2 regions of the Paenibacillus sp. FSL R5-0378 genome follow, and region 2 is predicted to be linked to the other one. Evidence: riboswitches for the same ligand, from Rfam matches in the RefSeq annotation. Region 2 holds a riboswitch; the other holds the start of a gene.
The links. A riboswitch is a leader RNA that binds a small molecule or an ion and turns the genes downstream of it on or off. The one in region 2 is predicted to bind FMN.

Region 1: linked by a shared signal. The riboswitch ahead of ribD (bifunctional diaminohydroxyphosphoribosylaminopyrimidine deaminase/5-amino-6-(5-phosphoribosylamino)uracil reductase RibD) and the one ahead of MKY74_RS30405 (DMT family transporter) in region 2 are both predicted to bind FMN.

What each region holds. Positions count from the first base shown of each region.
Region 1 is NZ_JBBPAY010000001.1:5,610,627-5,617,501, reverse strand. Features, by position in the region: gene MKY74_RS26015 (spore germination protein) at 1-774, shown strand, start outside; gene lysA (diaminopimelate decarboxylase) at 891-2,222, shown strand; gene MKY74_RS26005 (peptidylprolyl isomerase) at 2,447-2,878, shown strand; FMN riboswitch at 3,064-3,235, shown strand; gene ribD (bifunctional diaminohydroxyphosphoribosylaminopyrimidine deaminase/5-amino-6-(5-phosphoribosylamino)uracil reductase RibD) at 3,650-4,759, shown strand; gene MKY74_RS25995 (riboflavin synthase) at 4,861-5,526, shown strand; gene MKY74_RS25990 (bifunctional 3,4-dihydroxy-2-butanone-4-phosphate synthase/GTP cyclohydrolase II) at 5,583-6,824, shown strand; gene ribH (6,7-dimethyl-8-ribityllumazine synthase) at 6,845-6,875, shown strand, end outside.
Region 2 is NZ_JBBPAY010000001.1:6,553,765-6,560,639, forward strand. Features, by position in the region: gene MKY74_RS30390 (ABC transporter permease) at 1-823, opposite strand, end outside; gene MKY74_RS30395 (ABC transporter substrate-binding protein) at 935-2,800, opposite strand; gene MKY74_RS30400 (hypothetical protein) at 2,938-3,210, shown strand; gene MKY74_RS30405 (DMT family transporter) at 3,250-4,206, opposite strand; FMN riboswitch at 4,334-4,495, opposite strand; gene MKY74_RS30410 (S-layer homology domain-containing protein) at 4,724-5,833, opposite strand; gene MKY74_RS30415 (DUF6359 domain-containing protein) at 6,045-6,875, opposite strand, start outside.

The DNA.
Region 1 (6,875 bases), 940 kb from region 2:
GACGTGGTCGCTTCGCATATCATGGAAGGCAGGGTAGTGGTGTTCGTGGACACCTCGCCGAGCGTGATGGTCATGCCGACTACGTTTTTCGACCTGTGCCAGCATGCCGAAGAGAACCGGCAGACGGCCTTTATGGGAACCTACCTCAGATGGGTCCGGTTTCTGGGCATTTTCGCTTCCATGTTTCTGCTTCCGCTCTGGATGCTGCTTGTGATCGATCCGCACCTGAAGCCTCCGGAATTAAATTTCATCGGGCCGCACGATACGGGCAAAATTCCGCTTATCGCCCAGTTTCTGCTGGTCGAGTTCGGCGTCGATCTCCTACGATTGGCCGCTGTGCACACGCCGACCCCGCTGGCTTCGGCCATGGGCCTCATCGCGGCGATCCTCGTCGGGGATATCGCGGTGAAAACAGGCTTGTTCGTCAATGAGGTCGTCTTATACATGGCCGTAGCGGCCATCGGCATGTTCGCCACGCCGAGCTATGAGCTGGGATTGGCCAACCGGATGGTGAGGCTTGTGCTGCTGGTCGCGGTGGCCATTTTCAAAGTGCAGGGATTCGTTGTCGGGACGACGCTGCTGATCCTGCTGCTGACGCTGCACCGGTCTTACAACTCGTCTTATCTATGGCCGTTTATACCGTTTAATGCAAAGGCTCTGTCTGAAGTGCTGCTGCGCTTCCCGGTGCTTGAGAGCAAGAAAAGGCCGTCTTTCAACAAAACGAGGGATAATACGCGGATGGCGAAGAACCCGGACAACCGCGAACAGTCGTAGGAAAACACAAATGTTGTGCAAAAAAATCCATTCATTCTCTTCCCTTGTCTGGTATACTGATGTAAAAGTTCACATGGAATATTTACATTTCCAAGGAAAGCGAAGGGATGCATAATATGTTTCTACATGGTACAAGTAAAATCAATGCGGACGGTCACCTGGAAATCGGTGGCTGTGACGTTACCGAGCTGAAGAAGCAGTATGGTACGCCGCTTTATATCGTCGACGAGGAGCTGGTCCGCACGCGGTGCCGCGAATACGTCGATGCGTTCCGCGCGTCCGGACTGAAATTCCAGGTGGCTTACGCCAGCAAGGCGTTCTGCGTCATGGCCATGTGCCGGATCGCAGAGGAAGAGGACATGTCTCTAGACGTCGTGTCCGACGGCGAATTGTTCACGGCGCTTCAGGCAGGCTTCCCGGCCAAGCGCATCCATTTCCACGGCAACAACAAGACGGTGGAAGAGATGGAAATGGCGATCGACGCCGGCATCGGCTGCTTCGTCGTAGACAATTTTGTTGAGCTGCATGTGCTGGAATCGGTGGCGGCTGAGAAAAAGGTGAAGGTCAACATTTTGCTCCGCGTCACACCAGGGGTTGAAGCTCATACGCATGAATATATTTCAACCGGCCAAACCGACTCGAAATTCGGTTTCGACATCGGTAACGGCTCTGCGTTTGAAGCAGTCAAAGCAGCTGCCGCTCAGGAGCATCTGGAGCTTCTCGGCGTCCATTCCCATATCGGGTCGCAGATCTTCGAGGTTGACGGATTTCAGATGGCGGTTCAGCGTGTAGCCGAATTTGCCAAGAGTGTCAAAGAACAGCTGGGCGTGCAGTTCAAAGTAGTGAACCTCGGCGGCGGCTTTGGCATCCGTTACGTTGAAGGCGACACCCCGCTTGAAGTCAGCCAGTACGTGAAGGCGATTACCGACGCGGTGAAAACGCATTTTGCCGAGTGGGGAAGCGAGCTGCCGGAAATTTGGGTGGAACCGGGCCGCAGCATCGTGGGCGATGCGGGGACAACCTTGTACACCGTCGGCACCAGCAAGGATATTCCGGGTGTGCGCAAGTACGTGGCCGTGGATGGCGGCATGACGGACAACCCGCGCCCGGCGCTGTACGAGTCGAAGTACGAGGCCATGCTGGCCAACCGTGCCAACGACAAGCCGGAAGAAACCGTGTCCATAGCCGGCAAATGCTGCGAGAGCGGCGATATGCTGATTTGGGATGCAGAACTTCCGAAAGTCAATAACGGTGACCTGCTCGCCGTTTCGTGCACAGGAGCCTACAATTATTCGATGGCGAGCAACTATAACCGGATCCGCAAACCGGCGGTCGTGTTCGTGAACCAAGGTCAAAGCGACCTGGTCGTTCGCCGCGAGAGCCTTCAGGATATCATCGGCCACGATGTCATTCCTGAGCGGATCGCAAAGCAGGCTGTGCTTAAGTAAGGAGATGCATTAAGGGGGCAGGCGCTGTTCGCCAGCGCCTCTGGTAAATGAATTGGTGCGCAGTATAAAGGATCATCTCTGTATTGGGGAATGCAGAGGGGTCCTTTTGCGCGTTTATAGAACGAGGAGAAATGCGGAATTATTTTGCTTCGCCCGGGATTTCATAGTAAACTAGAAGATGTCTGTTAACACTCAGGAAAGACATGAAAGGAGTCATTGACATAATGGCCAAGCAAGCAAAAATCACTCTTGAAAACGGCGGCGAAGTGCTGCTCGATCTGTTTGAAAAAGACGCTCCGAACACGGTGGCGAACTTCGAAAAACTGGCAAACTCCGGTTTTTACAACGGTCTGGTGTTCCACCGCGTCATTCCGGGATTCGTTGCGCAGGGCGGATGCCCGAACGGCACCGGTACCGGCGGCCCTGGCTACACAATCAATTGCGAAATCAACCCGAACAAACACGAGCGCGGATCGCTGGCGATGGCACATGCCGGCCGCAACACCGGCGGAAGCCAGTTCTACATCTGCTACCAGCCGCAGCCGCATCTCGACGGACAGCATACCGTATTCGGCAAAGTGACGAAGGGCATGGAATACGTCGACGCGTTCCAAGGCCGCGACGTGATGAAGACGGTCGAAGTATACGAAGCTTAATCTGCGAGTCGCGCACGATTTATCAGCCGCTTTCCCTGTTTCAAAGAGGGACAAGCGGCTTTTTGTTCTGGGCCGGGAAAAGGGGGAGTATTGATTTTTTGCTGAGGCAGTGTTAACATTTCCTAGTATAGATGGGGCTTCCACTAGGCAGCCATTCCATCTGGCAATTGCATATTGATATTGGTTATATCCTTCGGGGCAGGGTGAAATTCCCTACCGGCGGTGATGATGCGGCAGCCGATCAGTTCTGGCGCCCGTCTCAGTCCGTGACCCGGACGCTTCGTTTGACGATTAGCGTACGGTGGACCTGGTGCAAATCCGGGACCGACAGTATAGTCTGGATGGGAGAAGGAGAGAAAGCGTGCACTTCAGTTCGGAGTGCAGCTGTCCAATAAGATGTCACGTGTACGTGGTTGTTTTCACATAGTAAAAGGTTGTCCCTGGAGGGACGGCTTCTGTTTACTGATGACTTTACGCTACCGATGACTTATTTGGCTGATCCTGATTATTGGGATTCTGCAGCCTTATTGGAGTGTATCTGACTTGTCTCTCACAGCCCCGAGGATGGTTTAAGCCATCCCGGGGCTTTTTGCTTTTTTACAAAGACCTAGGGATCCCTGGAGAATACCGGTTTGAACAGCGCGGAGCCAAAGCTGTGCATGGTAAAGTGATTTACCATGGAAATTCCAACATGCGAAGTATCCGCAAAGCGCTCGAAGCCGAGACTTAGCTTTGAGGGGATGTCCCGATTCCGAACAAGGGGGGAGATGAATGGACGGCATCATCAACGATGAATTTTATATGGCGCTTGCGCTCGATATGGCGGAACGGGCACAGGGTCAGACCGGGATCAATCCGGTTGTCGGCTGCGTCGTCGTTAAAGACGGGGCTATGGTTGGGCTTGGCACGCATTTGCAGCGGGGAACCGCTCATGCGGAAGTACATGCGCTGAATATGGCGGGTGACCGTGCGGAAGGGAGTACGGTCTATGTAACGCTGGAGCCCTGCAGCCATTACGGAAAAACGCCGCCATGCAGCGAACGCCTCATACGCGAGAAGGTGAAGCGGGTCGTCGTGGCCTGCGAAGATCCCAACCCCCAGGTGGCGGGCAGAGGAATCGATCTGCTCCGCCGAAGCGGGATTGAGGTGGAGGTTGGGCTGCTCGGTGACAGGTCCCGCCGCTTGAACGAAAAGTTTATCAAGTATATTACAACCGGGCTTCCTTATTTGACGGTCAAGACAGCAAGCACGCTGGACGGGCGCATCGCGGCTGAATCGGGAGACAGTAAATGGATCACGAACGAAGCGGCCAGGGAGCAGGTTCATACGCTCCGCCACCGACATCAAGGGATTATGGTTGGTGTAAATACGGTGATCGCGGACAATCCGCAGCTGACCACCCGGCTGCAGGGCGCCATCGGTCTGAATCCTGTGCGGATCATCGTCGATTCCTTGCTGCGGATACCGCTTGAGTCGAAGGTGGTTCGGGATGGAGCTGCGCCGACCGTCATTTTGACGACGGAACGCGCCGATCCGGATAAGGCGGAAGCCCTTAAGAAGATCGGCGTAGAAACGATCCGCTGCGGATCAGGCCCGCAGGTCGATCTTCGCCTGGCGATGCAGGAGCTGGGCAAACGTGAGATCGGTTCGATTCTGGTGGAAGGCGGCGGCCGGCTGAACGGTGCCTTGCTGGAGGCCCGGCTGATCGACCGGATCGTGCTCTATTTCGCACCGAAAATCGTTGGAGGTCCGGCGGCCCCCGTCAACTTCTCGCTGCGTGGCGCCGACAAGATGGCGGACGCCGTCCGGCTAGAAGACGTAGAGACCGAAGTGCTCGGGGATAACGTCTGTATCAGCGGAAAGCCGGTTTGGCCGGCATGACCTGATCCGGAAAAACGATACTTAACTTTTTAAGGCTGCACACGGTTAACGATATGAATCGTATGAAATACTTCTTTACAGGACAGAAAGGAGCGGTTGCGATGTTTACCGGTTTGGTTGAAGAGGTCGGCGTCATGCGGGGTGTCTCCAGCAAAGGGGAAGCGATGATCCTGCATATTGAGGCCTCCCGGATTATGGGCGATCTCAAAATCGGGGACAGCGTCTCAGTCAATGGCGTCTGCCTCACGGCTGTCGAGATTGGAGCCCGTACGTTCGCGGTGGACGTCATGCCGCAAACGTACCGCCACTCCAACTTGAAATCGCTGGGGGCCGGAAGCCGGGTGAATTTGGAGCGCGCCATGCAGGTGGGTGCCCGCTTCGGCGGACATATCGTGCAGGGACATGCCGACGGGACGGGGACGATCCGGGCGATGGACCGGGATCAGAATGCGGTGTTGATCGAAGTGGAGCCGGAAGATACCGCCCTGCTCCGCTACATCATCCCGCAAGGATCTATTACCCTGGACGGCATCAGCTTGACGGTGGTCAAGACGAGCGCCACAACATTCACCGTTTCCATTATCCCGCATACGCTTGCGGAGACAAGTCTGGCAGACAAAAAGCCCGGAAATGCGCTGAATCTGGAATGCGACATTCTCGGGAAATATGTGGACCATTTGCTTCACTACCGAACAGGGGAAGGGAACGGGCGTCCTGAACCTTCGGGAATCAGCATGGAGCTGCTAGCACAACACGGATTTGCATGAGGCAGGCAAGAGGACAGAAAGGCCAATAAGCCCATGCAGGAATAGGAGGGGAACCCATGAAGGAGGATTTTGTGTTTGACCGCATTGAAGATGCGGTGTCCGACTTGTCGGCAGGCAAGGTCGTCATCGTCGTAGACGACGAGGACCGCGAGAACGAAGGCGATTTTATCGCCTTGGCAGATCAGGCAACGCCTGAAGTCATCAACTTCATGATCACGGAAGGACGCGGACTGGTCTGCATGCCGATTACCGAGGAAAGAGCCGCTGAGCTCGGCCTGAAGCCGATGGTATCGAACAATACGGACCATCACGGCACGGCTTTTACTGTCTCCATCGACCACAAGGAGACGACAACGGGCATCTCCGCCTATGAGCGGTCCCTGACCGCCAAAGCGCTCGCCGATCCGGAAGCGACCGCAGCCGATTTTCGGCGCCCCGGCCACATGTTTCCGCTGATTGCCAAAACCGGCGGCGTGCTCCGGCGCGCCGGTCATACTGAAGCGGCGGTAGATCTCGCCCGTCTCAGCGGATCGTTCCCGGCCGGGGTGATCTGCGAGATTATCAAAGAGGACGGGACGATGGCACGGCTCCCGGACCTGGTGCAGATCGCCAAGAAACATGGCCTCAAGCTGATCAGCATCAAGGATTTGATCCAATACCGCAACAATAAGGAAAAGCTCGTTACCCGCGAGGTTTCGGTGCGGATGCCGACGGACTTCGGCGAGTTCCAGGTCGTCGCCTATACGAATGCGGTGGACAATAAAGAGCATTTGGCGCTCGTCAAAGGGGACATCGCATCCGGGGAGCCGGTGCTCACCCGCGTCCATTCCGAATGCCTGACAGGGGACGTGTTCCATTCCCATCGCTGCGATTGCGGTCCGCAGTTTGAAGCCGCACTCCGGCAGATCAACGAAGAAGGCCGCGGCGTGCTGCTGTACATGCGCCAGGAGGGCCGCGGCATCGGGCTCCTTAACAAGCTGAGAGCCTATAAGCTCCAGGAAGAGGGCCTTGATACGGTCGATGCCAACCTGAAGCTAGGATTCCCCGCGGATCTTCGCGATTACGGCATCGGAGCTCAAATATTGAAAGATCTCGGCATCCGCCAAATTCGGCTGCTGACGAACAATCCGCGCAAAATCAAAGGCCTGGAGGGCTACGGGCTGGAAATCGTCGAGCGCGTGCCGATCCAAATGCAGGCCAATAAGGACAACGAGAACTACTTGCATACGAAGCAAATGAAGCTGGGGCACATGCTGAAATTTGAGCAGCCCGATTCATTGACGACGACTACCGAATAATTACAGGAGGCTGATGAAGCATGGCACACATTTTTGAAGGAAATTTGGTAT
Region 2 (6,875 bases):
CGCAGATAAGCGAACCGCCCACCATCGTGCCGATGGACAAAGCCAGTCCGGTAATTTGGGGAAGCATGGCGTTCCGGAACACGTATCTGGAGATGCGCGAATCGCGGATCCCGAGCAGCTTGCTGTACAGCACATAGTCGGCATTCAGCTCATAAATGGACATCTCCCGCATCCCGATCGCCTGGCCGCCGATGGTGACAAGCACGATCGAGAGGAACGGCAGCGTATGGTGGCGGATGACCGAGCCGATAAATTCGAAGCTGAGCTGCGGAATCATTTGAAAATCATACCCTCCGGACAGCGGGAACCACCCCAGCGTCAGGGCGAATACGTACAGCATGATGATGGCCAGCGTAAAAAAGGGAATCGAGTTCACGAACAGGGCTACCGGAAAAATCACCTTGTCGAACACGCCTTTTTTATAGGCGGCCACGGCTCCGAGCACGTTGCCCAGAATCCAGCCTACCAGAATCGCCGGCAGCTGCAGGCCGATCGTCCACGGCACCGCTGAAGCCAGGATGTCCGTCACCTTTTTCGGATACAGGCCGAACGAGGTGCCGAGGTTGCCGGTAAACAGGTTTTGGACATAGATCAGAAACTGCTGCCAGAGCGGCTTGTCAACACCAAATTCCTGAATGAACGTCTCATAGACCCGTTTGATCGTATCGCTGTCCGTCATCCCTTTGGTCATCTGTGAGACGATCATGGCGACGGGATTCCCCTCGATCATGCGCGGAAGGAAAAAATTCAGGGAAACGGCAATGACGAGCGTCACCAGGTACCAGAACAACTTTTTTACGAAATATTTGGCATAGGCATTCAAGAAGGTCCCTCCCTTGATCTTTGGATCGGCGGTGGATGCGTCTTGGAAAAGAGGGCCCGCATGGCGCTCCGGCAGTGCCGGGAGCCTCCCATGCAGGCCGCTTCCTTGGGCTTAGTTGTGGATCTGGTACAGCGCCCGGATGCCCGCCCCGTCCATGGCGATTTGCGGAGGAATGTTGCTTCCGTCTCCGTCGACGGGGAAGCCTTTCCATACCGATTCATTGACCGTATGGAACACCCACGGACGGTACATAAGCGGAATGGACGGAATGTCGGTCAGCCAGATTTTCGTCAAATCTGTGTACAAGGTTTTGAGTTCGGCCTGATCGGTGCTGCTCGGAATTTTGTCGATAATTTGGTCGGCCTTGTCGTTTTTGTAACGGCCCCAGTTCCAGAACGCCATTTCGCCGAGCGGAGCCACTTCCTTGGAATACATGATGTCATGCGCTCTGCTCCACGGCTGGCTCGGATTGACGCCGCCCGCAGGCGTGTTCATGATGATGTCGAACTTGCCGGTTTGCAGGTCGTTCGTCCATACCGGCGCTTCCGGGAACTTCGTGCGGATTTCGATGCCGATCGCTTTCGCGCTCTGGGCCACGATCTCCAGCGCCGCATTCCAGTCGGACCAGCCGTACGGGCATTCCACTTCAAATGGCCCGAGGCGGGTGCCGTTCAGCACGCGGATGCCGTCCTTGCCTTTTTTGGCGCCGATGCTGTCGAGCAGCTCGTTGGCCGCCTTGACGTCGGTCGTCCACTGCAGCGATTTGATCGCAGCCTGATCGACGTATTTAGATTCCGCGTCCGTGTTCAGCGTCAGGGACGGCTGCATCGCTGCCGAGTAGCCGCTCATCGCGAGGTCGGAAATTTTCTTGTAATCGATGCTCATCGCGATCGCGCGGCGGACGTCCGGGTTATCCAGCCCTTTTTTCGAGAAATTAAAGAAGATCGACGGCATGGAGCCCGGGACGTAATAAGGGGCGTCTTTCAGATAGGTCTTGATCGGAGCGCCGTTCTTCCACATGTTCCATACCTGCGGGATGAACTGCTGGGAGACGTCCACCTGTCCGCTCTTGAAGGCCAAATCGCCGGCGGCGTTATCCTTATAGATGACGTGCGTAATATATTTCGGAGCAGGCAGCTTGCCGAAGAGCGACTTGCCCCAGTAATTGTCGTCGCGGACAATCGTGATTTTCTGGTCGTTGTAGAAGTAGATTTTGTAAGGGCCGGTGGCTACCGGATTGGCGTTGACTTCCTTGCGGATCGTCGCCAGATCGTTGTTTGACTTCTTCTCGATTTCTTCCCAAATATGCTTGGGCATCATCGGGATCAGCTCGATGCTGTCAAGCACCGTCAGACGGTTCGGGTTGTCTTTGTTCAGCATGATCTTGACCGCATTCGGGCCGTCCGCTGTGACATCCGCAATGTACGCCCAGTAGTTGCTCCAGTTGATGTCGTATTTTTTGCCGAGCTGGTAGGTGTACACAACGTCATCGGACGTAAACGGCTTGCCGTCGCTCCACTTAGCGTCCTTATTCAGCTCGATATGCAATGTCATGTCGTCGGTCCACTCGTATTTGGTGCCGAGCAGCGGCTCAAGCTTGCCGTCCAGCTGATTGATCATAAACAGCGTCTCGTAGACCAGCTCTCTCGAGTTACCATAGTTGATCGGGAAGGCCGGATTGCCGCTCAGCAGGTTGAAGTTGGATGGCGGCCCCCATTGAATTCCGTTAATGTAAAGGGTTTCATTTCTCGGCGTTTCTTTGGCGTCTCCGCTCGTTGCCGGCTGGTTCGCCGCGGGCTCGGTCGTCGCCGGCTCCGTGGCTTTTTCTCCCTGATCGGCCGGCTTGGTTTCCCCTTGCGCCGGCGGCGTCGTCGTTCCCGTTGCGGAAGGCGGCTGCACGGTCTGGCAGCCCGCGATCATCACGGTCGCCGCCACGAAAAGGGCCATGAGCGGCTTGGAAGCTAATTTCAGCTTCATGTAAACTCCCCCATTTCCTCCAATTCACATCTACATAAATTGAGCTAAGACAGGGACAGCACTTCGCCTTAGCTCATTTTATAAAGATGCAAGCGTGATGCAGATTTCACGTCTTCAGATCGGAAGGTTCGTGCCCCATGGATCCGAAGAAATCAAACCTCTTCATTCCGAGGAAACCGCATACCCCTTCACGAAAAAGTACGGAGCGGGCCGACGGACTCATGCGGCTAAAACGTGTTCTGCAAGCGCTTTCCGTAAAATGTATGAGGGATCGCTTGGAAATGATGACTGATTTATTTTTTAAATGTGCTGAAAAAAAGTTACTGAAATCCTTCGCACGGTTTGCCCTTCCCTTCCAGATAAAAAACGGCCCCTGCCATCAGCAGGAACCGCTTTTCAAACCTATATAAAATTGCGTCTTCAAATCCTGGACTGGCTGCTTGCAAGCTTTAAGCCGCGCTCTTGCGGGAAATCATGAACAGCGCCGCCCAGATCAGGATAAATCCGACCGCTTGTGTTGGCGTCACGACCTGATGGAATACGATCCAGTTGATCAGTACGCTCACCATCGGGAAGCTCAGTTCCGCCAGCGTAGCCACCGATGCTTTCGTCGTTGTCAGCCCTTTATAGTACACCATCAAGCTGAACAGTCCCGGCAGAAGCGCCTGCCCCAGCATGTTGATCGACACTGCAGCCAGCGTTCCCCCGTCGGTATGCACCTGCCAAGGATCTCCCTGATTGATGGTAATCCCGATCAGCAAAGGCAGCGCCAGAATGAAACGCAGCGAAGTCACCGTCTCATACTCCATTTTTCCGACCATCAGACGACCCATGACCGTGGAACCGCCCCACAGTGCCGCGGCACCCAGTGAGAACAAGCTGCCGACTTTGACGAAATCATTCACATGCCCGAACGGAAACGTGAAGCCGAAGGTCAACAAATACGTTCCGGCCAGCGCCACGATGAACAACCAGGTGAAATGCTTCGGAAGCTTCTCACGCAGCAGCAGTTTGGCCATAAGAATGGCGAAGATCGGCTGCAGCTTCTGCAGCAGAACGACCGCGTTCAAGTTCCCGGAGGACAGCCCCTGCGTAAACAGGATGGTTGCAATAGCCGAGCCGCCCCACGACAGGAAAAGCAGCGCGCCGACATGGCGCAGTTTCAGGCCTTTCAACTCGCTCCGATGTTTCCACAGCATCGGTGCGACGAACAGCACCAGCAAAATATGCTCGATGAGCACGATCTGCGTTGCCGTCATATGTTCTTTGAGCAAAATGATCCGGAACAGTGGATCCGCTCCCCACAATGCTGCACCCAGCACGACCAGCCAAAAGCCGGATTTGCTGCGTTCGGCCTTCCCGCTTGCCGCGGGCCGGACCTTGATATTGCTGCTTACATTTTCCATACTCCAGTTCCCCTATCCCTGAATACGGAGTCAACATTGGAAAACCCCCGAGATCGACATCAATCGACACATCGGGGGTTGATCAAATAAGCTTGCGGAAATGTCAAAATTTCGCACATGCCTATTCTTTGATCTTCTCCCATCCGGACTTTACCGTCGGCCCTGGATTTCCACCAGGTCAGTCGCCGCCTTATTGCTAAAGCTGCGAGTCGCGGGCTTGACGCCGTCTTTACCACAAGAAGAGACGCTCACCGCCGGTCAGGAATTTCACCTTACCCCGAAGATCCATATTCATTTATTTTTATTTTTTTCATGCAACTTACATTGTTTTCATCATTATAGCATAAATGTATCCAAAAGTGTTTCAGTTTTTTAATAGCTTTTTATTTCCATGGATTAAAAATTTGGATATGGGGCTGGAGATGGACATTTTTCGGTATATCAGCAGCCATTTAAAATGACAGACGGCAGGCATTGATGAGCCTGCATCAAGCACTGAACGGACTCGCGGCAGCACTTATCGCTGCTCAAGCACCGACAGGATCACGGCCACCGCTTCAGCCCGCGTTGCGTGCGCGTTCGGGGCGAACAGGCTGCCCGCTCTTCCGTGCATGATTCCTTTCTCCACCGCTGATGCGATATACGGCTTGGCCCAGGCCGGAATTTGAGCGCGGTCGGCAAAATTCAAACTTCCCGCACCTCCCGGTGTTCCGGTACCGAGCGCCCTGACGGTCATCGCCGCCATTTCGGCCCGGGTAATGAGCCGGCTTGGCCCAAACGTGCCGTCGACATAACCGTTCATGATGCCGCGCGACACCGCATCCTGGATAGAAGACAGCGCCCAGGCCGGAATTTTCTTCGCGTCGGAAAAGGCCAGCGCCTGCGAGCCGGCCGTCTGACCCATCGAGACCGCACGCATCATCATGCTGGCGAACTCTGCCCGGGTCACTTCCTTGCCCGGCTGAAACGTGCCGTCGGGATATCCGCTGACCCATCCCTGCTGGACCGCATTCAGAATCGGCTGCTCCGCCCAGTGGCCGCGGATATCCCGGAAAGTGCCCGGCGCTACTTCCGCTTTGCCCGGTTGGACCGTGATTTCCGGCTTGACGGACATCTCGGATGAGCGGAGAGCGGAATCCACCAATTTGGCGCTCTCCACGGCCACCCGGGACGAAGCCGCCTTCAGCGCCGTAAACTCAATGACGGCGAGTTGGAGCTTGCCGCTGTCTCCGGCTGTTTTTCCTACTTTGGTATGGGCTAGGCGGATTTCGTTGTTTTGGACAATCGGTTCGACCGAAAAGCCGGATGTCCCAGAGGATGCGGTGCGGTAAGCCAGCTTCACCGGGTCAAAGCTGAGCGTCAGCTCATACGCATACAAGTCCTTCAGTCGCTCGCCGGTCACCGTGACCGTCACCTTGGAGCCATTGGAAGATACCCCCAGTGACAAGGAAGGTGCTTCCGCAGCGGCGGTGGTTGCCGCAATAGTAGAGGAGGCCGCGGCAACCGGGGAGCTGCCTGCCGTGCGTACTTCTGAAACCGCAGCGTTTGCGGGGGTTCCTGATCCGATGAGTCCGACACAAATGGCTACGGCCCATGCGGCATAGCGGGTAGATTGTTTTCGTGGCATACGTCCAGCCCTCTTTCCATGAATTGAAAATCGCAGGAGCAGCCTGCACCGCTCCTGCGATCCTTTTCCAAGCAGTTGATTTCTAGTGTTCCTTACGACCATATCCATTGGATCATATCCATCCCAATACGGTCCCAATCCCCGCATGAATCATGCGAGACATGGTACTGCGTATGAGCCGGGCTTGAGGACCATCCGGTTCTCTATCCCCTTACTTCGCGTACCAGCTGCCGATGATCATCTGCGCTACCGCAGCCAGCGAACGGATCGAAATTTCGCCTTCGCTGAACAGGTCCGCCGGAGCTACGCGGCTCCAGTTCGGGTCCGTCGACTGGATACCGTAGTACTTGGCGAGGATGGACAAATCCTGCACTGTAATCTGCACCGCACCAGGTACCAGCGTGATCAGCTTCTTCTGGAAGGTGGTTACGGCGCTGCCGAGTGCAGCCGCAGCCGAATCCACCTGGTTTTGCGTCGCGGCATTGTCTAAGTACACCACATTCGCGGTTGTAATGGCCGCCTTCAGCTGGACCTTGGCCAATGCCGGATATTGGCCGACCTTATCCCCTGTGACCGCCCGGTCATAGATGCTCTGCGCGGAGGCAATCGCCGAAGTGAGAGCCGACTTGTCGACCGGAACCGAAGGAACCGGGATGACGGCGTTCTTGAACGTGCTGACCGCCGCTTTCAGAGCGGTCAGCGCATCGTCGATCGCCTTCTGCGTGGCAGCGGCATCGTCCGCCACACGCTTGGCGTCGCTGATCGCCGACAGCAGCGCGGTCTTCGCCGATGCCGGGTACTGCCCCGGCTCCGTGCCCGTGACGGCCTGATCCGCCAGCTTCTGCGCTTCGCCGATGGCGGCAAGCAGCGCCGCCCGGTCAGCCGTGGCGATCTGGATCTGCAGCGCAGCGGAGTCCGTGTTCACCAGGCTCGAATTGCCGTCCGCCGAAATGGCAAAGGCGGACACCGACACGGCTGCGCTTCCGGAGACGCCGGATTTCAGCGTGCCGTGGAGCTTCAGCAGCTCCCCGTCCTCCGAGAC